2 regions of the Streptomyces sp. NPDC037290 genome follow, and region 2 is predicted to be linked to the other one. Evidence: riboswitches for the same ligand, from Rfam matches in the RefSeq annotation. Region 2 holds a riboswitch; the other holds the start of a gene.
The links. Region 2 has a riboswitch for glycine ahead of gcvT (glycine cleavage system aminomethyltransferase GcvT). Riboswitches for the same ligand answer to the same signal wherever they lie in the genome.
Positions count from the first base shown of each region.

Region 1: linked by a shared signal. The riboswitch ahead of gcvP (aminomethyl-transferring glycine dehydrogenase) and the one ahead of gcvT (glycine cleavage system aminomethyltransferase GcvT) in region 2 are both predicted to bind glycine.

Region 1 covers NZ_JBVJVZ010000004.1:836-15,540, reverse strand. The annotation lists gene ACZ7HQ_RS14905 (ABC transporter ATP-binding protein) at 1-1,115, shown strand, start outside; gene ACZ7HQ_RS14900 (TOBE domain-containing protein) at 1,144-1,563, shown strand; gene gcvP (aminomethyl-transferring glycine dehydrogenase) at 1,619-4,504, opposite strand; glycine riboswitch at 4,678-4,772, opposite strand; gene ACZ7HQ_RS14890 (PRC-barrel domain-containing protein) at 4,892-5,263, shown strand; gene ACZ7HQ_RS14885 (DNA polymerase IV) at 5,185-6,600, opposite strand; gene ACZ7HQ_RS14880 (MerR family transcriptional regulator) at 6,655-7,299, opposite strand; gene ACZ7HQ_RS14875 (bifunctional nuclease family protein) at 7,527-8,000, opposite strand; gene ftsR (transcriptional regulator FtsR) at 8,087-8,824, opposite strand; gene ACZ7HQ_RS14865 (FHA domain-containing protein) at 8,868-9,698, opposite strand; gene ACZ7HQ_RS14860 (DUF881 domain-containing protein) at 9,889-10,743, opposite strand; gene ACZ7HQ_RS14855 (small basic family protein) at 10,749-11,081, opposite strand; gene ACZ7HQ_RS14850 (DUF881 domain-containing protein) at 11,078-11,995, opposite strand; gene ACZ7HQ_RS14845 (sugar phosphate nucleotidyltransferase) at 12,118-14,613, opposite strand.
Region 2 covers NZ_JBVJVZ010000010.1:246,758-261,462, reverse strand. The annotation lists gene glyA (serine hydroxymethyltransferase) at 1-1,267, opposite strand, end outside; gene gcvH (glycine cleavage system protein GcvH) at 1,282-1,659, opposite strand; gene gcvT (glycine cleavage system aminomethyltransferase GcvT) at 1,780-2,898, opposite strand; glycine riboswitch at 2,943-3,055, opposite strand; glycine riboswitch at 3,056-3,153, opposite strand; gene ACZ7HQ_RS30855 (P-loop nucleotide/nucleoside kinase family protein) at 3,316-3,978, shown strand; gene ACZ7HQ_RS30850 (enhanced serine sensitivity protein SseB) at 4,065-4,856, shown strand; gene ACZ7HQ_RS30845 (enhanced serine sensitivity protein SseB C-terminal domain-containing protein) at 5,027-5,803, shown strand; gene ACZ7HQ_RS30840 (ABC transporter permease) at 6,073-7,080, shown strand; gene ACZ7HQ_RS30835 (ABC transporter substrate-binding protein) at 7,151-8,938, shown strand; gene ACZ7HQ_RS30830 (ABC transporter permease) at 9,048-10,046, shown strand; gene ACZ7HQ_RS30825 (ABC transporter ATP-binding protein) at 10,043-11,140, shown strand; gene ACZ7HQ_RS30820 (ABC transporter ATP-binding protein) at 11,164-12,462, shown strand; gene ACZ7HQ_RS30815 (M1 family metallopeptidase) at 12,561-13,952, shown strand; gene ACZ7HQ_RS30810 (trimeric intracellular cation channel family protein) at 14,000-14,659, shown strand; gene ACZ7HQ_RS30805 (alpha/beta hydrolase) at 14,568-14,705, opposite strand, start outside.

The sequences.
Region 1 (14,705 bases), on a different contig from region 2:
CAGACGGTGCGCGGGGGAACCCCGAGCCGGCCGAAGGGCGGCACCCCACCACGCACCCGCAACCACATCCGCCCACCACCGGCCTGGCCGCCCGCCTGCTCGTGGAGCGCCCCCCGTTCCGCCTGGACGTCACCTTCACCGCCGCCCCCGGTGAGGTCGTCGCCCTCCTGGGCCCCAACGGCGCCGGCAAGACCACCGCACTGCGCGCCCTCGCCGGGCTGACCCCGCTCACCGCCGGCCACCTGCACCTGGACGGCGTCTCCCTGCAGCACACTCCCCCGGAGTCCCGCCCGGTCGGCGTCGTCTTCCAGGACTACCTGCTCTTCCCCCACCTGTCCGCCCTCGACAACGTGGCGTTCGGCCCCCGGTGCCGGGGCGCGAGCAAGTCCGAGGCCCGTGCCCAGGCCGCGGCCTGGCTGGACCGTATGGGCCTGGCCGCCCACGCGGCCGCCAAGCCCCGCCGCCTGTCCGGCGGCCAGGCCCAGCGCGTGGCCCTCGCCCGCGCCCTGGCCACCAACCCCCGGCTGCTGCTCCTGGACGAGCCGCTGGCCGCCCTGGACGCCCGCACCCGGCTGGAGGTCCGGGCTCAACTGCGGCGTCACCTGGCCGACTTCGAGGCGGTCGCCGTCCTCGTCACACACGACCCGCTGGACGCCATGGTGCTGGCGGACCGGCTGGTCGTCATAGAGCACGGCCAAGTCGTCCAGGAGGGCACCCCGGGGGGCATCGCCCGCCATCCGCGCACCGACTACATCGCCCAGCTCGTCGGACTCAACCTCTACCGCGGCCGGGCGGACGGACACACGGTACGACTCGACGCGGGGCCCTCCATCACGACCACGGAGGACCTGTCCGGCCCGGTCTTCGTGGCGTTCCCGCCGTCCGCCGTCACCCTGTTCCGGGACCGGCCCACCGGAGCGAGCGCCCGTAACCTGTGGCGCTGCGAGGTGGCCGGCCTGGAGACGCACGGCGACCAGATCCGCGCCGACCTGGGCGGCGAAATCGCCCTGGCCGCCGACCTCACCACGGTCGCCGCCGCCGACCTCGACCTGCACCCGGGCGCGGCTGTCTGGGCGACGGTCAAAGCGACGCAGACGCATGCATACCCGGCCTGAGCGGGTGGGCGCTCTACCGTGGGTGCCCATGACCCTGAGCATGCGCAACCAGCTCCCCGGCACGGTCACCGAGGTCCATCAGGGCGAGGCCATGGCGACCGTCAGGCTCCGCTTGGACGGCGGCCAGACCCTCATGGCGGCCATCACCAAGGAGTCCGCCGAGGATCTGGCCCTCGCCCCCGGCTCGGCCGTCCGCGCTCTGGTGAAGTCGACCGAGGTCTCCCTGGCCACGCAGCGGGTGGAGGGCCTGTCGATCCGCAACCAGATCGCGGGCGCGATCACCGGCCTGACGACCGGTGCCGTCATGGCCTCCGTCAGGATCTCCGTCGACGGCGGCGAACTGACCGCGGCGATCACGAAGGACGCGGTCGCCGATCTCGGCCTCTTCGTGGGCTCCGACGTGGTCGCCCTCATCAAGGCGACCGAGGTGTCCCTGGCGACGGCGTGACACGGGCGAGGGCCCCGCCCGGAAACCGGACGGGGCCCTTGGGACCACCGCTCGCTCAGTCCTCGTACGCGTCCAGCGGCGGGCAGGAGCAGACCAGGTTGCGGTCGCCGAAGGCCTGGTCGATACGGCGCACCGGCGGCCAGTACTTGTCGGCGACCGAGACACCGGCCGGGAAGACGGCCTCCTCGCGGCTGTAGGCGTGCTTCCACTCACCGCCGAGCGCGGCCGCGGTGTGCGGGGCGCCCCGCAGCGGGTTGTCCTCCGCGGGCCACTCGCCGGAGCCGACCTTCTCGATCTCCGCGCGGATGGCGATCATCGCGTCGCAGAACCGGTCCAGCTCGATGATGTCCTCCGACTCGGTCGGCTCGATCATCAGCGTGCCGGCCACCGGGAAGGACATGGTCGGCGCGTGGAAGCCGTAGTCGATCAGGCGCTTGGCCACGTCGTCCACGCTCACGCCGGTCGCCTTGGTCAGCGGGCGCAGGTCGATGATGCACTCGTGCGCGACCAGACCGCCGGGGCCGGTGTAGAGCACCGGGTAGTGCGGCTCCAGGCGCTTGGCGATGTAGTTCGCCGAGAGGACGGCCACCTGCGTGGCGCTCTTGAGGCCCTCGCCGCCCATGAGACGGACGTACGCCCACGAGATCGGGAGGATGCCCGCGGAGCCCCAGGGCGCCGCCGAGATCGGGCCCACGCCCGTCTCCGGACCGGCCGCCGGCTGCAGCGGGTGGTTCGGCAGGTACGGCGCCAGGTGCGAGCGGACCGCGACCGGGCCGACGCCGGGGCCGCCGCCGCCGTGCGGGATGCAGAAGGTCTTGTGCAGGTTCAGGTGGGAGACGTCACCGCCGAAGTGGCCCGGCTTGGCGAGGCCGACCAGCGCGTTGAGGTTGGCGCCGTCGACGTACACCTGGCCGCCCGCCTCGTGCACCTGGGCGCAGATGTCGGCGACGTGCTCCTCGAACACACCGTGCGTCGACGGGTAGGTGATCATGAGCACCGCCAGCTGGTCGCGGTACTGCTCGATCTTGGCCCGCAGGTCCTCGACGTCGATCTCGCCGTCCTCGGCGGTCCTGACGACGACGACCTTCATGCCGGCCATCACGGCGCTGGCGGCGTTGGTGCCGTGCGCGGAGGACGGGATGAGGCAGACCGTGCGCTGCTCGTCGCCGCGGGCCCGGTGGTAGCCGCGGACGGCCAGCAGACCGGCCAGCTCCCCCTGGGAGCCGGCGTTCGGCTGGAGGGAGACCTTGTCGTAGCCGGTGACCTCGGCGAGACGTTCCTCCAGCTCGTGGATGAGCGTGAGGTAGCCCTCGGCCTGCTCGGCCGGGGCGAAGGGGTGCAGCTGCCCGAACTCGGGCCAGGTGACCGGCTCCATCTCCGTGGTCGCGTTGAGCTTCATGGTGCAGGAGCCCAGCGGGATCATGCCGCGGTCGAGTGCGTAGTCGCGGTCGGCCAGCTTGCGCAGGTAGCGCAGCATCGCGGTCTCGGAGCGGTGCTGGTGGAAGACCGGGTGGGTCAGGTAGACGTCGGTGCGCAGCAGCGCCTCGGGCAGGGTGTCCTCGGCACTCGTGCCGAGGGCCTCGATGTCGCCCTCGACACCGAAGGCGGAGAAGACGGCGGCGAGCTGGGCCCGCTTGGTCGTCTCGTCGCAGGCGAGGGAGACGTGGTCGGCGTCGACGAACCGCAGGTTGACGCCACCCGCCCGGGCGGCTGCGACGACCTCGGCGGCCCGGCCGGGCACCCGCGCGGTGAGGGTGTCGAAGAACGCGCCGTGCACGATCTCGACACCGCCGGCCTTCAGGCCCGCGGCGAGGATCGTGGCGTACCGGTGCGTGCGCCGGGCGATGGTCTTCAGACCCTCCGGCCCGTGGTAGACGGCGTACATGCCGGCCATCACCGCGAGCAGCACCTGCGCCGTGCAGATGTTGCTGGTGGCCTTCTCCCGGCGGATGTGCTGCTCACGGGTCTGCAGCGCGAGGCGGTAGGCCTTGTTGCCGTCGGCGTCGACGGAGACGCCCACGAGGCGGCCGGGCAGGCTGCGTGCGAACTTCTCGCGGACCGCCATGTAGCCGGCGTGCGGACCGCCGAAGCCCATCGGCACACCGAAGCGCTGGGTGGTGCCGACGGCGATGTCCGCGCCCAGCTCGCCCGGCGAGGTCAGCAGGGTCAGCGCGAGCAGGTCGGCGGCGACGGTGACCAGGGCGCCCCGCTCGTGCGCCTGGTCGATGACCGGCTTGATGTCGCGTACGGCACCGGAGGCGCCCGGGTACTGGATCAGCACGCCGTTGATCTCGCGCGCGGCGACCTCGGCCGGGATGCCCTCGCTGAGGTCGGCGACGACTACCTCCACACCGGTCGGTTCCGCCCGCGTCTCGATCACGGCGATGGTCTGCGGCAGCGCGTCCGCGTCGACCAGGAACAGGCCCTTCTTGTTCTTGCCCATGCGCAGGGAGAGCGCCATCGCCTCGGCGGCGGCCGTGCCCTCGTCGAGGAGGGAGGCACCCGAGGTGGGCAGACCGGTGAGGTCGGCGACCACGGTCTGGAAGTTCAGCAGGGCCTCGAGCCGCCCCTGGGAGATCTCCGGCTGGTACGGCGTGTAGGCGGTGTACCAGGCCGGGTTCTCCATGACGTTGCGCAGGATGACGGGCGGCGTGAACGTCCCGTAGTACCCGAGCCCGATCATCGAGTCGAGGACCTGGTTGCGGTCGGCGAGCGCGCGGAGCTCGGCGAGCACCTCGGCCTCGGTGCGGGCGCCCGGCAGGTCGAGGGCGTCGGCGTTCTTGATCACGTCCGGGACCGCCGCGGCGGTCAGGTCGTCCAGCGAGCCGTAGCCGACCTGCGCGAGCATCTTGGCCCGCGCCTCCTGGTCGGGCCCGATGTGGCGCTGCTCGAACGGGATGCCCGCTTCGAGCTCCGAGAGCGGAATGCGGTGGGCGGTCATTGCGGAGGCCTCCTGGTCTGACGCGACCTTCGAAGGGCACCACGGCGCGGGTGCCCCGACGGCCTCCCCCTCTGTCATCTCAACCTGAGAGCTTCACCGGGTATCGGAGATCCCGGCTTTCACCGTCGGTGAGAGCGGTTGCCGTCGACACCCGCCCTGCTTTCCAGAGTGACCTCGTCCGTGCGGTACGTGGGCCTGAGAGATTCCGGGGAGGATTTGCTCCTTCGGCGCCTTCGACGTGGTCGAAGGACTCTCCCGCACGGGGTCAGCAGCCGCTGTCAGCCTACCAGCGAGGTCAACACCCGAGCCTTCGAGTGGCCGCCTCCCTGAATGTGCTCTTTCGTAGTGCTTACGGATGAGTTGCGACCAAGTGGAGGGAGAGGGACCGTGCAGACCGAGATCGATCCGCGCAACCTGATCGGCCGCAAGGCGTTCGACCGCAATGGCACCAAGATCGGCACCATCGACGAGGTCTACCTCGACGACGCGACCGGCGTACCCGAGTGGGCGGCCATACGCACCGGCCTGTTCTCCCGGGACGCCTTCGTCCCCCTGGAGCCCAGCGAACTGGTCGAGGGCTCCCTGCACGTCCCCTTCGACCGCGCCCTGATCAGGGACGCCCCCGACTTCGGCGTGGGCCGCCACCTCTCCCCCGAACAGGAACTCCAGCTCTACCACCACTACGGCCTCGACGTGACCCCACCCCCGTCCGTCCCGGACCACGACTTCGGCAAGCTGGCGGGATCGGAGGAGACCTGATCGCCACCTTCCGGAACCAGCGGCAACGGATCAGCGGTCTCCAGTGCGGGATCCGCGACGAAGAACGTCCGCACCCTCCCCGGAGGTGACTGCGGCGTCTCGAACCGCACGGTCACCCGCCCCAGCCCACTCCCCTGCACCCACCCGTGGCCGTACTCCGTGTGCCGTACGTCCTGTCCTGCCCGCCACTGCCGCTCCACAGCCTCCGCCCGCTCCACGACGAGCTCCGCCACGGCCTCCTGCGGTGTCTCGGTCCCCCGCGCGGGCATGGCCTGCGCGAACAAGTCCTCCTGCGTGTAGTCGGCGAGCCCGGAGACACCCACGCCGAGCAGCCGCACCCCGCCCGTGGTGTCCACGGAGTCCAGCAGCCGCGCGGCTGCCTCCCGCACGACCGCAGGGTCGTCCGTGGGGCCCCTGAGCGTCTCGGAGCGGGTGAGGGTCGAGAAGTCGTACCTCCGCACCTTCAGCACGATGGTCCGCCCGGAGAGCCCCGCCTCGCGCAGCCGTCGGACACACCGGTCGGCGAGCCGCTGCACCTCCAGGCCGATCCGCGGCCGGTCATGGATGTCCACGTCGTACGTGTCCTCGACCGACACCGACTTCGCCTCGCGCTCGGCCACCACGGGCCGCTCGTCGTGGGCCAGGGCCATGGCGTACAGCGCGTGCCCGTGCGCCTTGCCGAGCAGCCGGACCAGTTCGTCCTCGCCCGCCTCCGCCAGCTCCTCCACGGTGGTGATCCCGGCCCTGCGCAGATGGTCCCCGGTGGCCGGACCGACCCCCGGCAGGGTCCGCACCGGCAGCGGCGCCAGCAGGGCCCGCTCGGAGCCCGGCTCGATGAGCACCAGGCCGTCCGGCTTGGCCTGCTCGGAAGCGATCTTGGCGACCATCTTGGAGGCCGCGAGCCCGACCGAGCCGGTGAGTCCGGTGACCGCACGGATGTCCGCGCGCAGCTTGATCCCGGCCAGCCGCGCCGACTCCTCGTCCCAGGCCGTCCCCCCGGCCTCCAGGTCCACGAACGCCTCGTCCAGGCTGAGCGGCTCCACCAGCGGTGACAGCTCCCGCAGCAGCGCCATCACCTGCTCGCTGATCGCCCGGTACACGGAGAAGCGCGGCACCAGATAGGCGGCGTTGGGCGCCAGGCGGCGGGCCTGGGCCATGGGCATCGCCGAGTGCACCCCGAAGGCCCGTGCCTCGTACGACGCGGTGGCCACCACTCCGCGAGGTCCGAGGCCGCCCACGACGACCGCCTTCCCGCGCAGGCTCGGCTTGGATGCCTGCTCCACCGAGGCGTAGAAGGCATCCATGTCGAGATGCAGGATCGTGGGCGTGTTTCTCACATCTCCGATGCTGCACCACGGCACTGACAATGCCGGGCCTCGAAAGGGCCGGTGTCAGACCGCCCGGTTGCGGCGCCGTGCGAGCTCGTCCGCGGGGTTGTGCCCGACGAGGGTCTCCCCCGTGTCGATGCGCTCGCCGTGCAGCTGGGAGAGCGCGCTCTCCACGTCCCGCCACACCACCCCGACGGCGATCCCGAAGATGCCCTGGCCACCCTGGAGCAGGGCGTGGACCTCGTCCGGCGAGGTGCACTCGTAGACCGTGGCGCCATCGCTCATCAGGGTCATCCGCTCGAGGTCACGGAAACCGCGTTCCCTCAGGTGCTGGACGGCGCTGCGGATGTTCTGGAGCGACACGCCCGTGTCCAGGAACCGCTTGACGATCTTCAGGACGACGACGTCCCGGAAGCTGTACAGACGCTGTGTGCCCGACCCGTACGCGGGCCGGACGCTCGGCTCGACGAGCCCGGTGCGGGCCCAGTAGTCGAGCTGTCGGTAGGTGATGCCGGCGGCCGCACAGGCCGTGGGCCCGCGATAGCCGATCTCCTCGGACACCATGGACGCCGCCCCTCCGCCGTTCGGCACCGCCGTCGGCCGCTGCGGAGCGTGACCCACCGCGCTGCTGTGAACCGGGTACGGACCGCTCTCCCCCAGACCACGCACGGGAGCACCCCCAGCCGTACCGTCGCCGCTGGTTCTCACGCCGACCTCCGTCCTTGACCTGCCTTCACGACGGTAGGCAGTCACCAGGGGTGCGTCAACGATCGCCACACTCGGCACGCCGAGTGATAATCACCCTAGGAGTGGTTTCCCGTGTCCCACCGCGGGGAAAGGCTAGCCGAATGCTCTCGCGGGAAGCCGTAGGACGCTCTCCGTGGCCGGTGGCACATGCCCGTGCTCCGGGCCGGCGTTCACCGGCCCCTTCGCCGTCACTGGCTGCTCGTGCCGAAGTCCTCGGGCGAGATCTGGTCGAGGAACTCGCGGAACTTCTCCACCTCGTCCTCCTGCTCGTCCGGAATGGCGATACCGGCGTCGTCCAGCACCGTGTCACTGCCGTAGATCGGCGTCCCGGTGCGCAGGGCCAGCGCTATGGCATCGGAGGGGCGGGCACTGACCTCGACGCCGCTGGCGAACACCAGCTCCGCGTAGAAGACCCCTTCCCGCAGATCGGTGATGCGTACCTCGGTCAGCTCCTGGCCGACGGCCTCCAGCACGTCCTTGAACAGGTCGTGGGTCAGCGGCCTGGCGGGGGCCATGCCCTGCTGGGCGAAGGCGATCGCCGTCGCCTCCCCCGGCCCGATCCAGATGGGGAGGTAACGGTCGCCTCCCACTTCGCGCAGGAGCACGATCGGTTGGTTGGAGGGCATTTCGACCCGGACACCTACGACATCGAGCTCGTTCACACAGCAACCCTAGGCCGTGCCCGGGATGTTTGGGTAGTCGGGCCGGGAACAGGTGCCCGATCCGGCCTTCCGGGAGTCGCCGGTGTTCAGGGCAGCCGTACGCCCAGAGCGGTCTGCACCAGTGCCGCGTGCAGCTTCACGGTGAGCTCGGCCAGCTCCTTCGTACGAGCCTCGGCATGCGCCCTGGTCTGCGGATTGCGGTGGCGCTTGAGCGGGGCGACCACCTGGTCGACGAGTCCGGCCTCGCGGTCGGCCGCGGCCTTCATCACCCGGAGGTGGCGCGGCTCGATCCCGAACCGGCCCAGCTCGGCGACGAGCGAGACCACGGTGACCGCCTCGGCGTCGTACACCCCGTCTTCCAGCGGAGCGATGAGCCCGTACGACTCCCACTCCTTCAGCTCACCCTCATCTATCTCGGCGGCCGCCAGCAGCTCGTCCCTGCCCACCCGGGCCACCGTGCGCTCCCCGCGCGGCTCCGGAAGGTCCTCCGCCGTGCGCTGACGACCGACGACGGGCAGCTGGACGGTCTCACCCCGCTCCATGGCGTCCAGGCGCTCGCGGATCACCTTGAGCGGCAGATAGTGGTCCCGCTGCATCCTCAGCACATGGGCCAGGCGCTCGACATCCCCGGCGCTGAACTTGCGGTACCCGGAAGGGGTCCGTTGCGGCTCGATGAGTCCCTCGGACTCCAGGAAACGAATCTTGGAGATGGTGACTTCGGGGAATTCGTCGCGCAGCACGCTCAGCACCGTGCCGATGCTCATCAGCCCACTGTCCCTGGCGGCGGTACCGCTTCCGGCACCGCCGCTCGGTGTTTGAAGCATGGACCTTCCCTGGGAGTCCCCCGGACGCCGGTCCGGGGGAGGGTCAGATGCCGTGCCGGCTCGCGTAGAACACCAGCCGGTACTTGCCGATCTGCACCTCGTCACCGTTCGACAGAGCGACCTGGTCGATCCGCTCGCGGTTGACGTACGTACCGTTCAGACTGCCGACGTCGGCCACGGTGAACGAGCCGTCCGCCGAGCGCCGGAACTCCACGTGCCGACGCGAGACCGTGACGTCGTCCAGGAAGATGTCGCTCTGCGGGTGACGGCCGGCCGTGGTCAGGTCGCTGTCCAGCAGGAAGCGGCTGCCCGAGTTCGGCCCCCGGCGCACCACCAGCAGCGCCGAGCCCAGCGGCAGCGCGTCCACCGCGGCCTGCGCCTCCGGCGACAGCATCGGCATCTGGGTCTGACCGGTGACCTCGGCGTCGTAGGCCTCGATACCGGAGATCGAGATCGTGGACGTCGTCTCGGAGGCACGCTCCGGCGCCACTCCGGGGCGCAGGGGCGCGCCACAGTTGGAGCAGAAGCGTGCGTTATCCGCATTGCGGTTACCGCACCTCGTACACACCAGGGCCGACATGGACGGATCCTCCTGCTGCGGCTGCCCCGTCGGGGCGTTGGACGCGTACGGACCGGGGGCATACCCTCCGCCCGCACCTGAGGTTGACGGTTGCCCGAAACCTATGCCGCCGGACTGGGCAGGGTCAACCGACGCCCCGCCCTGACCTCCGGAAATGTCACCGCCCGGACCAGCGACCTGGTCCCGGAACAGTGGGCGCCGACCCTCCGCGTCAGGCTGCGCGCGATGCCGAGCGGTCGCGTTGTCGCTGCCCTCTCGTGCGCTCTTGCCGAACAACTTCGCAAACAACTTCACGGGCGATTCCCCTTGACCGAAACAGACCCGCCCGTGGGGCAGGACGAACCCTGATTGCCTACACCGGCCGAGCCGGACATTCTCACAACGTCCGTATCCACCAGACAGTTTCCACCACGCAGCACCCCTTCGGTGCGCCGACCCCCCGCAACCTCATGCCCCTGCCGGATGTCCCCCATGCACCGCCGGTTCACTGCGAGGACGACCGAGCGTAGTCAGGCCGCTTCGCCTGTCGCAAGGCGTCGACAACGATCTTGTCCGACTGCTCGACAGTCACCGTGGCCTGCTCCTTCTCCAGCGTCTGCACCACGCCTCCCGGGATGTTCAACGCGGGCTCGAGGTCCTGCGGCTTGCCGATGACCTTGAAACGATAGGGGGCGTTGATCTGGTTCCCGTCGACGCCGACACTCTTGCCGGCGCCCGTGAAGTAGGTGCCCGCGACCACCCGTACCCCGTTGACCTGAATGGCCTCCGCGCCGGCCGCGCGCAACTCCTGGATCGCGTCGAGCAGCATGTCCGCCTTGACCGTCCCCTTCGTGTCCTCGATCGTCATCGTGATGCCGGGGCCCTGCGCCGCCACGGTGCCCGCCAGAATGCCGAGTTGCCTCTCCTTCTCGGCCGTCTGCTTACGGGCCTCCGCGGCCTGGTCGGAGCTGCTCTGCAGCTCCTGGCGCTGCTTTTCGAGTCCCTGCTTCTCGTCCTCAAGACGCTGAGTCCGCGAATCGAGTTCATCGAGGATGCGCACAAGATCTTCCTGGCGGGCGCCCCGCAGCGCGCTGCCGCTGTCGCTGTTGGAGGCCACCTGCACCGCCAGGCCGAAACCGAGGCCGAACAACAGCAGGGCGACGATGAGTTGCGCCCGGGTTATCCGTGGCGGCCACAACCCCTTGACCAGCCGCTGCCGCCCGGTCTGCGGCTCGTCCGCCCGCTGCTCGGGCTCAGGCTCCGGTGCCCGGGCGGGCACCTCCTCGGGCAGCTCCTTGCGCAGCCGGTTCGCCGGCTCCGGCCGCTCCGGCTGCTCGTTCCGCTCGTTCTCTTCGCTCATCGGTGTCACGCCCGGAACACGTGCCGCCGGATCGCCGCGGCGTTGGAGAAGATCCGGATGCCGAGGACCACCACGACACCCGTGGACAGCTGCGCGCCCACACCCAACTTGTCGCCCAGGAACACGATCAGGGCGGCCACGACCACGTTCGACAGGAACGACACCACGAAGACCTTGTCGTCGAAGATGCCGTCGAGCATGGCCCGCAGACCGCCGAACACGGCGTCCAGCGCCGCGACGACGGCGATCGGAAGATAAGGCTCGACGACCGCCGGAACCTCGGGCCGGACCAACAGGCCGGCCACGACTCCCACGACGAGGCCCAGTACGGCGATCACGATGTGCCCTTCTCAGTCTTCTCGGTGCTCGGCTGTGCTGTACGTACGATCACACTGGGTGCGGCGGGCAACCGTACGTCACCCTCGGTGGAGATCGTGGCGCGGATGCCGAAGCTCTGCTCCAGGGCGTGCAGGTACAGGCCGTCGGCGCTGTTCTGGAACCCGTGGCTCAGCCTGTCGCTGTCTCCCACCGCCAGCACCGTGTACGGCGGCACCAGCGGTCTGTTGTCGACCAGTATCGCGTCTCCCGCGGCCCTGATCGCGGACAGGGCGGTCAGCCGCTGCCCGTTGATCGATATGGCCTCCGCGCCGGACTCCCACAACCCGTTGACCACGCGCTGCATGTCCCGGTCGCGCACCCGGCCGGTGTCGGAGAACCCCGAGGTCTCCCTGGGGTTGGTGCCGTCACCGCCGGAGCTGGCCTCCTTGGCGTCGTTCACAATGAGCTTCACACCCGGCCCATGGACCGCGGTGGCGCCCGACAGTACGTCCACCAGGTCCGCCTGCGTACTGCCGCCGCTCGACTTCAGCGCCGCCCGCTGGCGCGCGCCGACCTCGTCCCGGAGCTTGTCGACCGTCCCCTCCAGCTTGTCCGCTGCCGCGGTCCCGCTGTCGATGCGGTCGATCAGCTCCTGGTGCTCCTTCGCCACCACGGGCGCCGCCGCCCGCGTCTGTGCCGCCCCGACGGTCACCACCAGCGCCGCAAGGACCAGGCCCGCCGCGAGGCCCAGCTTCGCCCTGAGGGTCCTCGGCAGCCCGCCCTGCCCCTGGGACCTCCTGCGCGCGGCGGCCTCGGCGTACCCGTCGTCGAGGCTGTGGTCCATGACGTTGGTGATCAACGACATGGAGGCGTCCGGGCGCTGCGGCCTGGCGGGGCTGCTCCGAACGGGGGGATGCTGCGGCATGCCGCACATCGTCGCATGTCGCGACCAGTACCTCCGAATGGCCCCACCGGCGTGCCGGACAGGCCCCCTTGGGGACACTTGTCCGGCACGCGCGCGTGCGTGGGTTTTGCCGTCCGGTGGCGTGTCCTCGCCTACCGCCCGGCGCTGTCCACAACGGCCGACCACTCATCCAGCAGGGCCTGCGCCGAGGCGTCGTCGGGCCCCTCGGCCCACAGATGGGTGACCGCTTCGGCCGGGTCGGGCAGCACCATCACCCAGCGCCCGTCCGTCTCGACGACCCGGACACCATCGGTCGTGTCGACAAAGCGATCCCCGGCGGCCTCGACCACCCGCCGCATGACCAGACCCTTGACGGCCCACGGCGTGGCCAGGTCCCGCTTGTGGACGTGCGCCCGCGGGATCCGCGCGTCGATCTGGCTCAGCGTGAGCTGCGTGCGTGCCACCAGCCCGATCAGCCGTACGAAGGCCGCCGTGCCGTCGTAGACGCTGCTGAATTCGGGGACGATGAACCCGCCCTTGCCGTCACCGCCGAAGATGGTGCCCTCCTCGCCGCCCACGCGCGTGAGGTCGTCGGGCGAGGTGGTGGTCCACTCGACCTGGGTGCCGTGGTAGGCCGCCACCTGCTCGGCGATCCGGGTCGTGGTCACCGGCAGGGCCACCCGGCCGCTGCGCCGCTCGGCGGCCACCAGGTCCAGCATCACCAGCAGCGCCCGGTCGTCCTCGATGATCCGGCCCTTCTCGTCCACGAGCGACAGCCGCTCGCCGACGGGATCGAACCGGACACCGAAAGCGGCACCCGAGGACGCCACTATCTCGCCCAGCCGCACCAGACCGCCCCGCCGCATCTCGGCCGTCTCCGTGGGCCGGGACTCGTCGAGACCGGGGTTGATGGTCAGGGAGTCCACGCCGAGCTTGCCCAGCAGGCTCGGCAGCACCAGCCCGGCGCTGCCGTTGGAGGCGTCAACGACGACCTTCAGGCCGGAATCGGCGATCCCGGTCGTGTCGACGTTCCGCAGCAGCGACCCGGTGTACGAGTCGAAGACGCTGGCCGGGAAGTACAGATCGCCGATCTCACCCGGGAACGCCCGCCGGTACTCCTGCCGCGCGAACACCCGGTCCAGCTTGCGCTGGCTGCCCTGCGACAGGTCGGCGCCATTGCCGTCGAAGAACATGATGTCGACGGAGTCCGGCACACCCGGCGAGGTCCGGATCATGATGCCGCCGGCGCTGCCGCGCGCGGTCTGCTGCCGGGCCACCGGCAGCGGAACGTTCTCCAGGTCGCGTACGTCGATGGCGCTGGCCTGCAGCGCGGAGATGACCGCCCGCTTGAGCGCTCGGGCGCCTCGCGAATGGTCACGGGCCGTGGTGACCGTGGAGCCCTTCTTGAGGGTCGTGGCGTATGCCCCGGCCAGCCGCACGGCCAGCTCCGGCGTGATCTCCACGTTCAGGATGCCGGACACGCCACGGGCGCCGAACAGATGGGCCTGCCCTCTGGACTCCCAGATAACCGAGGTGTTGACGAAGGCGCCGGCCTCGATGGTCTTGAAGGGGTAGACGCGGACGTTCCCCTGAACGATCGATTCCTCACCGATCAGGCACTCGTCGCCGATGACCGCGCCGTCCTCGATCCGCGCGGCACGCATGATGTCGGTGTTCTTTCCGACGACGCAGCCGCGCAGATTGCTGTGCTGCCCGACATACACGTTGTCGTGCACAACGGCCTTGTGCAGGAAGGCGCCGCTCTTGACGACGACATTCGAACCGACGACGGTGTGCTCGCGAATCTCGGCGCCGGCCTCGACCTTCGCGTAGTCGCCGATGTACAGCGGTCCGCGCAGTTCGGCATCGGGATGCACCTCGGCGCCCTCCGCCACCCACACACCCGGCGAGATCTCGAAGCCGTCGATGTCGACGTTGACCTTGCCCTCGAGCACGTCGGCCTGGGCCTTCACATAGCTCTCGTGAGTGCCGACGTCCTCCCAGTAACCCTCGGCGACGTAGCCGTAGATCGGCTTGCCTTCCTTCATCAGCTGCGGGAAGACATCGCCGGACCAGTCGACCGGAACATCCGGTTCGACGTAGTTGAACACCTCGGGCTCCATGACATAGATGCCCGTGTTGACGGTGTCGGAGAAGACCTGCCCCCAGGTCGGCTTCTCCAGGAAGCGTTCGACCTTGCCTTCCTCATCGACGATGGTGATCCCGAACTCCAGCGGATTGGGCACCCGGGTCAGACAAACCGTGACCAGCGCGCCCTTCTCCTTGTGGAAATTGATCAGCTCCGTGAGGTCGAAGTCGGTCAGGGCATCACCGGAAATGACGAGGAAGGCATCGTCCTTCAACGCCTCTTCGGCGTTCTTGACGCTTCCGGCGGTACCGAGTGGCTTCTCCTCATTGGCATAGGTGAGCTCCATTCCGAGCTCTTCGCCGTCGCCGAAGTAGTTCTTGACGAGCGATGCCAGGAACTGGACGGTGACAACGGTCTCGGTGAGCCCGTGCCTTTTGAGCAGCCGTAGCACGTGCTCCATGATCGGGCGGTTCGCCACGGGCAGGAGCGGCTTGGGCATGCTAGAGGTCATGGGGCGCAGGCGGGTGCCTTCGCCCCCGGCCATCACGACGGCCTTCATGTCGGAAGCGTCCTCCTCCAAGAGACGACGGTCTAGCCGACTTCACCCGTCCAGATTGTCCCGCACTTTTCCACCACGGGCCATCGAGGCGT
Region 2 (14,705 bases):
ACTTGTTCAGGCCCGCGTACAGCGGGTGCTTGTCGGCGAGCGCCTTCACGCGCGCCTTGAGGGCCTCGGCGTCGTAGGACGGCTTCAGCGCCTCGGCGATCACGTCCGCGACCTCGGCGAAGTCCTCGGCCGTGAAGCCGCGGGTCGCCAGGGCGGGCGTGCCGATCCGGAGGCCCGACGTCACCATCGGGGGCCGCGGGTCGTTCGGGACCGCGTTGCGGTTGACCGTGATGCCGACCTCGTGGAGGCGGTCCTCGGCCTGCTGCCCGTCCAGCTCGGACTCGCGCAGGTCCACCAGGATCAGGTGCACGTCCGTGCCGCCGGACAGCACGTTCACGCCGGCCTCACGCGCGTCCGCCGCCGTCAGGCGCTCGGCGAGGATGCGCGCACCCTCCACCGTACGACGCTGGCGCTCCTTGAACTCCTCCGAGGCGGCGACCTTGAAGGAGACCGCCTTCGCCGCGATCACGTGCTCCAGGGGACCGCCCTGGAAGCCCGGGAAGACGGCCGAGTTCAGCTTCTTCGCGAAGTCCTTGCCACGGGCGAGGATGATGCCGCCGCGCGGACCGCCCAGCGTCTTGTGGGTGGTGGAGGTGACCACGTCGGCGTACGGCACCGGGTTCGCGTGCAGACCGGCCGCGACCAGGCCCGCGAAGTGCGCCATGTCGACCCACAGGTAGGCCTCGACCTCGTCGGCGATCCGGCGGAAGGCGGCGAAGTCCAGCTCACGCGGGTACGCCGACCAGCCGGCGATGATCACCTTCGGGCGGTGCTCCTTGGCGAGGCGCTCGACCTCGGCCATGTCGACCAGGCCGGTCTCGGCGTCCACGTGGTAGGCGACCACGTTGAACTGCTTGCCGGAGAAGTTCAGGCGCATGCCGTGGGTCAGGTGGCCGCCGTGGGCGAGGTCCAGTCCGAGGATGGTGTCCCCGGGCTGGGCCAGCGCGAACAGGGCCGCCTGGTTGGCGGAGGCCCCGGAGTGGGGCTGCACGTTGGCGTACTCGGCGCCGAACAGCTCCTTGATCCGGTCGATGGCGATCTGCTCGGCGACGTCCACGTGCTCGCAGCCGCCGTAGTAGCGGCGGCCCGGGTAGCCCTCGGCGTACTTGTTGGTCAGCACCGAGCCCTGCGCCTCCATCACCGCGAGCGGCGCGAAGTTCTCGGAGGCGATCATCTCCAGCGTGGACTGCTGGCGACCGAGCTCGGCGTCGACCGCGGCGGCGATCTCCGGGTCCAGCTCGTGCAGGGGCGTGTTCAGGACGGTCATGGGGCTACGACTCCTCAGCCGGCGTTCTGGGCGGTGTACTCGTCGGCGGAGAGCAGGTCGGCCGGCTCCTCCGTGACGCGCACCTTGAACAGCCAGCCGCCCTCGAAGGGGGCCGAGTTCACCAGCGACGGGTCGTTGACGACGTCCTCGTTGATCTCGGTGACCTCACCGCTGACCGGCGAGTACAGGTCGGAGACCGACTTGGTCGACTCCAGCTCGCCGCAGGTCTCGCCCGCGGTCACCGTGGAGCCGACGTCGGGCAGGTCGGCGTAGACCACGTCGCCGAGCGCGTTGGCCGCGAACTCGGTGATGCCGACCGTCGAGACGCCGTCCTCGGCGGCCGACAGCCACTCGTGCTCCTTGCTGTAGCGCAGCTGCTGGGGGTTGCTCATGGCCTGAATTCTCCTGTACGCGCGGGAGTGCTGGTGAGGGGGGACTGCTGGAGACGTGCGTGAGCAGCGGTGATGTGCCCGACGTCACTTTCACAGGTACGACTCAGAGGTACGACGGTGTCACTTCTGGCGCTTGTAGAAGGGCAGCGCCACGACCTCGTACGGCTCGTGGCTGCCCCGGATGTCCACGCCGACGCCCTCGGTGCCCGGCGCCGCGTGCGCCGCGTCGACGTACGCCATGGCGATCGGCTTGCCCAGGGTGGGGGAGGGGGCGCCGGAGGTGACCTCGCCGATCACCTCGCCGCCCGCGACGACGGCGTACCCGGCGCGCGGGACGCGGCGGCCCTCGGCGACCAGGCCGACCAGGACGCGCGGCGGGTTCTCCTGCGCGCGGGCGGCGGCCCGCTGGAGCGCCTCGCGGCCGACGAAGTCGCCCTCCTTCTCGAACTTCACCACCCGGCCGAGCCCGGCGTCGAAGGGGGTGAGCGAGGTGGTCAGCTCGTGCCCGTACAGCGGCATGCCCGCCTCCAGGCGCAGCGTGTCCCGGCAGGACAGGCCGCACGGGACCAGGCCGGCGCCCTCGCCGGCCTTGGTCAGGGCCTGCCACAGCTCCACGGCGTGCTCCGGCTTCACGAACAGCTCGAAGCCGTCCTCGCCGGTGTAGCCGGTGCGGGCGATCAGCGCGGGGACACCGGCGACCGTGCCGGGCAGGCCGGCGTAGTACTTCAGGCCGTCCAGGTCGGCGTCGGTCACCGACTTCAGGATGCCGGGGGACTGCGGGCCCTGGACGGCGATCAGCGCGTACGCGTCCCGGTCGTCACGGACCTCGGCGTCGAAGCCGGCGGCGCGCTCGGTCAGGGCGTCCAGCACCACCTGGGCGTTGGAGGCGTTGGCGACCACCATGTACTCGGTCTCGGCGAGCCGGTAGACGATCAGGTCGTCCAGGATGCCGCCGTCGGCCTGGCAGATCATGGTGTAGCGGGCGCGGCCGACGCCGACGGAGGCGATGTTGCCGACCAGGGCGTGGTCGAGGAGGGCGGCCGCGCCGGCGCCGGTGACGGTGATCTCGCCCATGTGGGAGAGGTCGAAGAGACCCGCCTTCGTGCGCACGGCGACGTGCTCGTCGCGCTCGGAGCCGTAGCGCAGGGGCATGTCCCAGCCGGCGAAGTCGGTCATCGTCGCACCGAGCGAGCGATGCACGGCATCGAGCGCGGTGTGACGGAGTTCAGTGCTGCTCATCGGTCGGTCGTCTCCCAGGGCAACAGGGATGGGGCGAGGAACGTTCCTCCCCATCTGTCATCGGAACCTGAGAGGTTCGCCAGGACCGCCACGGGGACGATCACGGCTTGCACCTTGGGTGGGGCCACTGTCGCAGCGGCCCGCTTTTCAGATGTGCCTCGCCCGCGCGGTAACGGGGCCTGAGAGATTCAAGGGAGGGACTTGCTCCTTCGGCGCCCCAGCGAAGGCTGCTGGGGACTCTCCCGCGCGGATTCAAACGGCCGGTATGCAGTTGGCGGGCACATCATTGCACGGCGTGCGGGCTTTTGTAACCGACCTGTGGCAGGACGCGGACCCCGTCGCCAACAGCGTCCATTACCTTCTCTTTACGGATCGCGGGAATGACGATGACCGAGCCGACAGGGGAGGACGATCACGGTGAACAGGACCCCGGTGTACGCCACCGTCACCACCGGCATCGCTGTGCCGAGGCAGCGCCGGGCCCCCGTCCCCGCTCCCGCCCCGGCCCCGGTCGTCCGTGACCTGCGCGACCGTGCCGGGCACGGCCCGCGCGCCCTGGTCTTCGGGCCCCGCGACCTCGCCGTGATCACCGGCCTGCCCGGCAGCGGCAAGTCCACCCTGATGGGGCGCGCGGTCGCCGGTCACCGCATCGACTCGCAGGACACCCGCGACCGCTTCGCGGCCCGCCTGCCCCGCGCGCTCCCGTACGCGCTGTACCGCCCCCTGGTCCGCCTCGCCCACTACGCCGGGCTGCGCCGCGCCCTGCGCAGCGGGGAGGGCGTCGTCGTCCACGACTGCGGCACCCAGCCCTGGGTGCGCGCCTGGCTCGCCCGCGAGGCCCGCCGCCGCGGCGGCACCCTGCACCTGCTCCTGCTCGACGTGGCACCCGAGACGGCCCGTGGCGGCCAGCGCGAGCGCGGCCGGGGCGTCTCCCGCTACGCCTTCCGCCGCCACCGCCGTACGACCGCCCGGCTGCTCGACGCGGTCGAGCGGGGCGAGCTGCCCGCGGGCTGCGGATCGGCGGTGCTGCTGGACCGCGCGGCCGCGGACGTCCTGCAGCGGATCGAGTTCACCGGGTGAGGCAGATCGCGTTCGGAGGGTGAGGGGCTGTCACAGGTACCCGCTAGCCTTCTTGCTCACAGTGGTTCCCAGCAGGCGGTAGGCAGATGGACTTCCCGGCGGACATTCCCGCGGACTTCCCGGCACAGGCGCACCCCCAGCCCCACGGCGGCTGGCCCGGCAACGAGCTGGAGGAGGTGCTCTCGGCCTCCCTCGGCATACCCGCCGCGGCCGGCCGGATCCTCGAGGTCCTGGGCCGCAGCCTGCTGTGGATCCCGCTGCCGAGCGGCGGCGGCCCGGACAGCGGCCCGCTGGACCTGCCCACGCTGGACATCGGCGGCCAGACGTACGTCCCGGTGTTCAGCTCCGAGGAGCAGCTGCGCCAGGCGGCCGGCTCCCACATGTCGTACACGATCGCCCCCGCCGTGGAGTTCGCCCGCGGTCTGCCCCCGCAGGCCGGCATCCTGGTGAACCCCGACGCCCTGGTCGGCATCCCGCTCCCGCCCGAGGCGGTGGCCGAGCTGTGCCGCGCCGGCCGCACCCCGCTCGACGGCCCGGGCACCGGCGGCCGGGTCCGTCTCTTCGAACCCGACTGGCAGGACGACCCGGTCGACTTCCTCTCCGCCGCGTCCGCCGAGTTCGCCGAGACCGGTGTCGTCCTCACCGCCCGCCGCTGCCTGGCCGCCATCGAGACGGCCGACCCGGTCATGTTCGTGGGCGTGGAACTCTCCCAGTGGGAAGGCGACCTGCGGACCCTTCCCATGCAGGCCCTCGGCCGGGCCCTGGGCAAGGTCCCGGTCACATGGCCGGTCAACCTCGTCCTCCTGGACGTGACGGACGACCCGGTGGCCGAATGGCTGAAGTCGAACGTCCGGCCCTTCTATCTGCACGGTCACTGAGTTCGCCCGGGGGGCGCGGGGAACCGCGCGAGTACCACCCACGCATCCGCACCCGCGCACGCACCCAGGACCCCGGGCTACTGGGCGCTTAAGCTGTCCCCACACACGGGGGCACGAAAAAGAGAAGGGCACGACAGGTGAGCGCGAGCCACAGCGGCAGCGTCGAGCACATGCTGCGCCAGGTCACCCCCGGCCGCTACGACGCCTACGAGGCCCTGCTGCGCGCCCTCGCCACCCCGTCCTCCGGCCAGATCTGGATGCTGCTGTGGCACGGCCAGGCCGGCTCCCCGGACGCCCAGTACGGAAACATGGAGGTCGACGGCTTCCAGTACGCCCCCTGCGTCACCTCCGCCCAGGAACTCTCGGCCAGCGGCTGGAACCGGTCGTACGAGGTCGTCGACGGACTCGACGTGGCCCGCACCCTCTACCCCGACCACTACGGCCTCTGGCTCAACCCGCACGCCCAGGGCGGCGGCGTCGGCATCCCCTGGCTGGACCTGCGCCGCATCGCGACGGGCCTGGACCGCCAGCCCGCAGGACCACTCCGGCTGACCGAACCCGGCATCGAGATCCCGCAGTTCTACGCTCTGCTCGCGCAGAACGCCCACCGCACCCCGGCCCTGCGCTCCCTGCGCCGCGCCTGGGTGCAGCCGGCGCTCGGTGCGCCGTACCTCTCCATCGGCCTGGACGTGTACGACACCTCGCCGGCCGCGGTCGACTCGGTGCGCGCGATGATGCAGCAGTCCGTCGGCGCGGTCCCGGAGGGCCTGCCGGTGTCGACGGTCGCGATGACCGACGACTACGACCCGGTCGTGATGTGGATGCGGGCCAACGCCCGCCCGTTCTACGACCGTGAGGCCCACGCCGCCCCCCAGCCCCAGCTCCAGGCCTCCCCCCAGGCGCCGGCCACCGGCTACGGCTATCCACCGGTGCCCGGACGCTACTGACCTGCACATAAGGGCCATAAGGCCCTTTCTCCACGGCGGTCCGTCCCCTCCTCACCGTCCGTTCGCCGCAACTCCCTGTCCGTATAACAGGAAACGCCTGCTTGCATCACGGTTGCGCATCCATTCCACGTCAAGGCTGGCGGCTGATCGCGCAAGCGTTGAAGACTCCCCCTTCAAGGGGTTCGCCCCTGTGTACGACGGACTGTTTGATGCCGCTACCAGCGGCAAGTGCGGGCCGGCTACCGCCGGTTGAGAGGGGTCCCAGCCTGATGACGGCACCATTGCACGAGCCGACCGCGGAAGCGGCCCCGGGTGCGGCAGAGGAAGCGGCGGTCGCGGCCACCGACGCGAAGGCCGTTCAGGGCCGTTCCCTGGGCCGGATCGCCTGGGAACGCCTCAAGCGGGACAAACTTGCCCTGACGGGCGGCGTCGTCGTGCTCCTCCTCATCGTGATCGCGTTGCTCGCACCGGTGATCACGAGCCTCGTCGGCCAGGACCCGGACGTCTATCACGAGAGCATGATCGATCCGCTGTTCGGCACCCCCAAGGGCTCCCTGGGCGGCATCAGCGGCGACCATCTGCTCGGCGTCGAACCGGTCAACGGCCGCGACATCTTCGCGCGCATCGTCTACGGTGCCCGGATCTCGCTGCTCGTCGGCTTCCTGTCCGCGGTCGTCGCGGTCGTGCTGGGCACCGTCCTCGGCATCCTGGCCGGCTTCTTCGGCGGCTGGGTCGACTCGGTCATCAGCCGGGTGATGGACGGCCTGCTCGCCTTCCCCCAGCTCCTGTTCATCATCAGCCTGGTCTCGGTGATGCCCAACCAGATGCTGGGACTGACCGGCACGGGCGTGCGCCTGCTCGTGATGATCCTGGTCATCGGCTTCTTCGGCTGGCCCTACATCGGACGTGTGGTCCGCGGGCAGACCCTCTCGCTGCGCGAACGCGAGTACGTCGAGGCGGCCCGCTCCCTCGGTGCCGGGCAGTTCTACATCCTCTTCAAGGAACTGCTGCCCAACCTCGTGGCGCCCATCATCGTGTACACGACGATGATGATCCCGACCAACATCCTCACCGAGGCCGCGCTCAGCTTCCTGGGTGTGGGCGTCAAGCCGCCTACGGCTTCCTGGGGTCAGATGCTGTCCAACGCGATCGACTACTACGACTCGGATCCCATGTACATGGTGGTTCCTGGCGTGGCGATCTTCATCACCGTGCTCGCCTTCAACCTCTTCGGTGACGGCGTGCGCGACGCGCTGGACCCCAAGGGCTCCCGCTGAACTGCCGTACCACAAGCGACCCGTGGCACCTGGCACGGGGTCTCTCATCTAATCCGGAGGATCCGAGATCGTGACTACCCAACGCACCTCAGGGCGGCGCAAGCAGGCCATGGCCGCTGCCGTAGTGGTCGCCGGGCTGCTGACCACGGCGGCGTGCGGCGGTGGCAAGGACGACAGCGGCAAGAACGGTGCGGCCGGCTTCGACGCCGCCAACAACAAGGTCGCCCAGGCTTCGCTCGCGAAGAAGGGCGGCGAGCTGAAGTTCGCCAGCGCCCAGGACGCCGACTCGTGGGACACCACCCGCGGTTATTACGGCATGGCGTGGAACTTCATGCGCTACTACAGCCGTCAGCTGGTCACCTACAAGACCGAGCCGGGTCAGACCGGTGCCGAGGTGCAGCCGGACCTCGCCACCGACATGGGCAAGGTCTCGGCCGACAAGAAGACCTACACGTTCACCCTGCGTGACGGCATCACGTGGGAGGACGGCAAGCCGGTCACCTCCAAGGACGTCAAGTACGGCATCGAGCGCATCTGGGCGCAGGACGTCCTGTCCGGCGGCCCGACGTACCTGAAGAACGTGCTCGACCCCAAGAACGCCTACCAGGGTCCGTACAAGGACAAGGCCGCGGACCACCTGGGCCTGAAGGCGATCGACACGCCGGACGACAAGACGATCGTCTTCCATCTGCCGCAGGCCAACTCGGACTTCCTGCAGATGCTGGCGCTGCCGTCGGCGTCCCCGGTCCGCCAGGACCAGGACACCAAGTCCAAGTACGCGCTGCACCCGTTCTCCTCGGGCCCGTACAAGTTCCAGGCGTACGAGCCGGGCAAGGACCTCGTCCTGGTCCGCAACACCAGCTGGAAGCAGTCCTCGGACCCGGTCCGCAAGGCGTACCCGGACAAGATCAGCATCAAGTTCTTCACCAACGCCAACGACATGGACCAGCGCCTGATCGCGGGCGACTACGACCTGGACCTGAACCAGACCGGCATGTCGCCGCAGGGCCGCACCGTGGCCCTGAAGGAGCACAAGGGCAACCTGGACAACCCGGTCTCCGGCTACATCCGTTACGCGGTGTTCCCGCAGAGCGTGAAGCCGTTCGACAACATCCACTGCCGCAACGCCGTCATCTACGGTGCGGACCACGTGTCGCTGCAGACCGCGCGTGGTGGCCCCATCGCCGGTGGTGACATCGGCACCAACATGCTGCCGCCGTCCGTCCCGGGCGCCGAGGGCCAGAAGTACGACCCGTTCCAGATCGCCGGCGCGAACAAGAACGGCAACGTGGCCAAGGCCAAGGAGGAGCTGAAGGCCTGCGGCAAGCCGAACGGCTTCAGCACCACCATCGCCGTCCGCAACAACAAGCCGGTCGAGGTGGCCACCGCCGAGTCCCTCCAGGCGTCGCTGAAGAAGATCGGCGTCAACGTCCAGATCGACCAGTACGACGGCTCGCAGACCACCGGCATCATCGGTAGCCCCTCGAACGTGAAGAAGAAGGGCTACGGCATCATCATCATGGGCTGGGGTCCGGACTTCCCGACCGTCCAGGGTTACGGCCTGCCGCTGTGGAACAGCAAGTACATCGAGCAGAGCGGCAACAACAACTACGCCCTGATCAAGGACAAGACGATCGACGGGCTGTTCGACCAGTACGTCAAGGCGACCAGCCCGACCCAGCAGGCCGGCATCGCCCAGCAGCTCAACCACAAGGTCATGGAGGGCGGCTACTACCTGCCGTTCACCTTCGAGAAGTTCATCAACTGGCGCTCCTCGCGACTGGCCAACGTGTACACGACGAACGCGTACAGCGGTATGTACGACTTCGTCAACCTGGGCCTGAAGTCCTCGAAGTAACCCCGGCACACCCGCCGTACGGCACGAAAGGCAGGTGAAGGCCGGCGCGGCGTGACCGCGGGCCCCCGGACGACCTCCGGGGCCCGCGGTCCGCGGCGGGCCGTAAGCTGTGCTCGCTTACCTCATCAGGCGGCTGTTCGCCGCCGCAGTGATGCTGGTGGTCATCATCACGGTGGTCTTCTGCATCTTCTTCGTCGTCCCCAAGTGGGCGGGCGTCGACATCGCCACGAGCTTCGTCGGCAAGCAGGCCGACCCGGCCGCCGTCGCGGCGGTCCGGGAGAAGCTGGGTCTGGGCGACCCGGTCTACGTCCAGATCTGGGAGTTCTTCAAGGGCATCTTCGTGGGCCGTACCTACTCGGCCGGCGGCGATGTCACCCACTGCGCGGCGCCGTGCTTCGGCTACTCCTTCCGCAGTGAGCAGGCCGTGTGGCCGGTGCTGACCGACCGCTTCCCGGTGACCCTGGGTCTCGCGCTCGGCGCGGCCGTGCTGTGGCTGGTCTTCGGTGTCGCGGCGGGTGTCCTCTCCGCCCTCAAGCGGGGCAGCCTGTGGGACCGCGGCGCGATGGTCGTCGCGCTCGGCGGTGTCTCGCTGCCGATCTACTTCACCGGTCTGCTGTCGCTGGCCATCTTCAGCTACGGCCTGAACCTGATCGACGCCCAGTACGTCCCGCTCAGCTCGAGCTTCACGGGCTACTTCGGCGGCATGATCCTTCCGTGGATCACGCTGGCCTTCCTCTACGCGGCGATGTACGCGCGCATCACCCGCGCCACCATGCTGGAGATCCTCGGTGAGGACTACATCCGCACGGCGCGTGCCAAGGGCCTCAAGGAACAGGTCGTCATCGGCAAGCACGCCATGCGCTCCACGATGACCCCCATCCTGACCATGCTCGGCATGGACCTCGGCGCCCTCATCGGCGGCGCGATCCTGACCGAGACCACGTTCAGCCTGCCCGGCCTCGGCCAGAAGGTGCTGGACGCGATCAAGAACCAGGACCTCCCCTTCATCCTCGGTGTCACCCTGATCACCTCCCTCGCGGTGCTGATCGCCAACCTCGTGGTGGACATCCTGTACGCCGTGATCGACCCCCGAGTGAGGCTCTCATGACCGAACTCAGCAAGACCGGAGCGGCCGTGGGCGAGCCCACCAGCTCCTCGCCCGCGTCGACCTCCTTCCTGGAGGTGCGCGACCTGAAGGTGCACTTCCCGACCGACGACGGTCTGGTGAAGTCCGTCGACGGGCTCAGCTTCCAGCTGGAGAAGGGCAAGACCCTCGGCATCGTGGGCGAGTCGGGCTCCGGCAAGTCCGTGACCTCGCTCGGCATCATGGGCCTGCACACCGCCGGCCAGTACGGCAAGCGCAAGGCGCAGATCTCCGGTGAGATCTGGCTGAACGGCACCGAGCTGCTCTCCGCCGACCCCGACCACGTGCGCAAGCTGCGCGGCCGGGAGATGGCGATGATCTTCCAGGACCCGCTGTCGGCGCTGCACCCGTACTACACGATCGGCGCCCAGATCGTGGAGGCCTACCGGACCCACCACGACGTCGACAAGAAGACCGCCAAGCGCCGTGCGGTCGAGATGCTCGACCGCGTGGGCATCCCGCAGCCGGACAAGCGGGTGGACAACTACCCGCACGAGTTCTCCGGCGGTATGCGCCAGCGCGCCATGATCGCCATGTCGCTCGTGAACAACCCCGAGCTGCTGATCGCGGACGAGCCGACCACCGCGCTCGACGTGACGGTCCAGGCGCAGATCCTGGACCTCATCCGCGACCTGCAGAAGGAGTTCGGCTCCGCGGTCATCATCATCACCCACGACCTGGGCGTCGTCGCCGAACTGGCCGACGACATCCTGGTGATGTACGGCGGCCGCTGCGTCGAGCGCGGTCCGGCCGAGAAGGTGTTCTACGAGCCCCGCCACCCCTACACCTGGGGTCTGCTCGGCTCGATGCCGCGCCTGGACCGCGACCAGCAGGAGCGCCTCATCCCGGTCAAGGGCTCCCCGCCCTCGCTGATCAACGTGCCGTCCGGCTGCGCCTTCAACCCGCGCTGCCCGTACGCCGACGTCCCGAAGGACAACCTGACCCGCACGGTCCGCCCGGAGCTGACCGGGGTCGGTGACAACCACTGGGCCGCCTGCCACATGTCGCAGGAGCAGCGGGAACGGATCTGGACCGAAGAGATTGCGCCGAAGCTGTGAGTGAGAAGGCCAAGGACGAGGCAGTGAGCATCCCTGCCCAGAGCGACGGCGACGGCGTGGCCGAGGAGACCTCCGGTACGGCCACCCTCACCAAGGACGCCGCGCCCGGCGAGACCCTGCTGAAGGTGACCGGGCTGCAGAAGCACTTCCCCATCAAGAAGGGCCTGTTCCAGCGGCAGGTCGGGGCCGTGCGTGCGGTCGACGGCATCGACTTCGAGGTCCGCTCCGGTGAAACCCTCGGTGTCGTGGGCGAGTCGGGCTGCGGCAAGTCGACGATGGGCCGGCTGATCACCCGGCTGCTCGAACCGACCGCCGGCAGCATCGAGTTCGAGGGCAAGGACATCACGCACCTCGGCGTGAGCGGCATGCGTCCCATGCGCCGCGACGTGCAGATGATCTTCCAGGACCCGTACTCGTCGCTGAACCCGCGCCACACCATCGGCACGATCATCGGGGCCCCGTTCCGGCTCCAGGGCGTCGAGCCCGAGGGCGGCATCAAGAAGGAAGTGCAGCGGCTGCTGTCGGTGGTCGGCCTCAACCCCGAGCACTACAACCGCTACCCGCACGAGTTCTCCGGCGGTCAGCGCCAGCGCATCGGCATCGCCCGCGCGCTCGCCCTGAAGCCGAAGCTGGTCGTCGCGGACGAGCCGGTCTCCGCGCTGGACGTGTCGATCCAGGCGCAGGTCGTGAACCTCATGGACGACCTCCAGGAGGAACTCGGCCTGACGTACGTGATCATCGCGCACGACCTCTCGGTCGTCCGGCACGTCTCGGACCGCATCGCGGTGATGTACCTCGGCAAGATCGTCGAACTCGCCGACCGGGACGCGCTGTACAAGGCGCCGATGCACCCGTACACCAAGGCGCTGATGTCGGCGGTGCCGATCCCGGACCCGAAGCGGAAGAACGCGAAGAGCGAGCGCATCCTGCTCAAGGGCGACGTGCCCTCGCCGATCTCGCCGCCCTCGGGCTGCCGCTTCCACACCCGGTGCTGGAAGGCGACGGAGATCTGCAAGACCACCGAGCCCGCGCTCCTGGAGCTGAGGCCGGGTCAGCGGGTCGCCTGCCACCACCCGGAGAACTTCGCGGACCAGGCTCCGCAGGACACGGTCCTGCTGACCGCCGCGAAGGAGGCGGCCGAGCTGGTCGCCGACGAGGTCCTCGCGGAGTCGGCCGAGACGTCGGCGGCGGTGGCGGCGGTGCTGGCGGAGGAGACGGCCGAGGAGGCAGCCGAGCCGGCGGCCGAGGAGGCTGCCGAAGCGTCCGAGTCCGAGCCCGGTGCCGCGTCTGGTTCCGAGTCCCAGGAGTCAACCGACAAGTAGCGCATGACAACTGGGCAAAGTCATGTACATGCCCGAGCGGGAGAGTGCACAGTCGTCCGTGTCCGGCCATTGATCGGCACGCTGGAAAGGGACGACTGATGGCACTCTCCCGTTCGGCACGTCTGGGGACCCTCGCGACCGCGGTGGCCTCCTTATTCCTCATCGCCGCGGCCCCAGCCCCCACCCAGGGCGCCCCCGGCATCGGCGACTCCTACTTCCCGCGGCTCGGCAACGGCGGCTTCGACGCGCTGCACTACGACCTCGACGTCGCCTACGCCCCCGGCACCGGCCGCCTGGACGGCCGTACCACCCTCACCGCCCGCGCCACGCAGAACCTGTCCTCCTTCGACCTGGACCTGCAGCAGCTGGACGTCAGCTCCGTCGCGGTCGACGGCAGACGCGCCACGTTCACGCGCGACGGGGACGAACTCGTCATCACCCCGCGGCACAGCCTCGCCCGGGGCCGGCACTTCCGGGTGACCGTCACCTACGGCGGCACACCCCAGCCCCTCGGCGGGCCCATCGTGTTCGGCTCCAAGTACGGCTGGATGAAGACCGCCGACGGCGTCTTCGTCGCCTGTGAACCCAACGCCGCCTCCACCTGGTTCCCGTCCAGCGACCACCCCTCCGACAAGGCCACCTACGACATCCGGATCAGGGCGCCGAAGGGCCTGACCGCCGTCTCCAACGGCCGGCTGCTGTCGACGCACGACAAGGGCGGCTCGACGTACACCCACTGGCGCGAGTCGAAGCCGATGGCGACCTACCTCGCGACCGCGACCATCGGGAAGTTCGACGTGCGCACCGGCCGCACCCCGGGCGGCATCCCGGTCTACGTCGCTGTCGACCCGGTGCTGAAGAACAGCAACAAGGTCGACGTGTACGCCGTGACCGCCGCCGCGACCGACTACTGGTCGCGGGTGTTCGGGCCGTACCCGTTCGAGGAGACCGGCGCCATCGTGGACGACATGCCCGAGGCCGGGTTCTCGCTGGAGGTGCAGAGCAAGCCCGCCTACTCGGCCGTGCGCAACGAGTCGACCATCGTGCACGAGCTGGCCCACCAGTGGTTCGGCGACTCGGTGAGCGTGCGCCGGTGGAAGGACATCTGGCTGAACGAGGGCTTCGCCAGCTACGCCCAGTGGCTGTGGGCCGAACACAAGGGCACCCGCTCGGCGCACGACTCCTTCCTCGCCGCCTACGACGCCATCGCGGCCGACTCGTCCTTCTGGAAGGTCAAGGTCGCCGACCCGCAGCGCGACACGATGTTCGCCTCCGCCGTCTACCAGCGCGGCGCGATGACGCTCCAGGTGCTCCGCGAGCGCATCGGCGACAAGGCCTTCTTCAGGCTGCTCCCCGCCTGGACCGCTCTCCACCGGTACGGCAACGCGAACACCGCCGACTTCATCCGCCTCGCCGAGCGCGTCAGCGGGAAGCAACTGGACGACCTGTTCGACACCTGGCTGTTCACCACAGGGAAACCCTCCCTGTGAGCCTGGCTTTGTAAGGTTCACGCCCGGCGACAGGTGAGAATACCGAGGTGCAGCTCCAGCAACTCTTCAGTCCCTCCGTCCAGCACACGCTCGATGTCGTCGGCATCTTCGTGTTCGCGATCTCCGGCGCCCTGCTGGCCGTCCGGAAGAACTTCGACGTGTTCGGCATCGCCGTGCTCGCCGAGGTCACCGCGCTGGGCGGAGGGCTGTTCCGCGACCTGGTCATCGGCGCCGTGCCCCCGGCCGCCTTCACCGACCTCGGGTACTTCGTCACCCCGCTGCTCGCCGCACTGGTCGTGTTCTTCCTGCACCCGCACGTGGAGCGCATCCAGGCGGCGGTGCTGGTCTTCGACGCGGCCGGACTCGGCCTGTTCTGCGTCAGCGGTACGACGAAGGCGTACAGCTACGGCCTCGGTCTGACCGCGTCGGCGACGCTCGGGCTCGCCACCGCGGTGGGCGGCGGTGTGCTGCGCGACGTGCTCGCCAACGAGGTGCCCTCACTGCTGCGCTGGGACCGCGACCTGTACGCGGTCCCAGCGATGGTCGGCGCCACGATGGTGGTGCTGTGCATTCGCTACGACGCCCTGACCCCCCTCACCAGTGGGCTCGCCGCCGTCACGGCTTTCGTGCTGCGCCTGCTCGCGATGCGGTTCCACTGGCGAGCTCCGCGCGCGTGGAACCGCCGGTCGACGGTGACCGAGGGGTAGTGCCGGTGGTTCCGGCGGCGTTCCCGGTAAGAGAACCCGCGGTTCC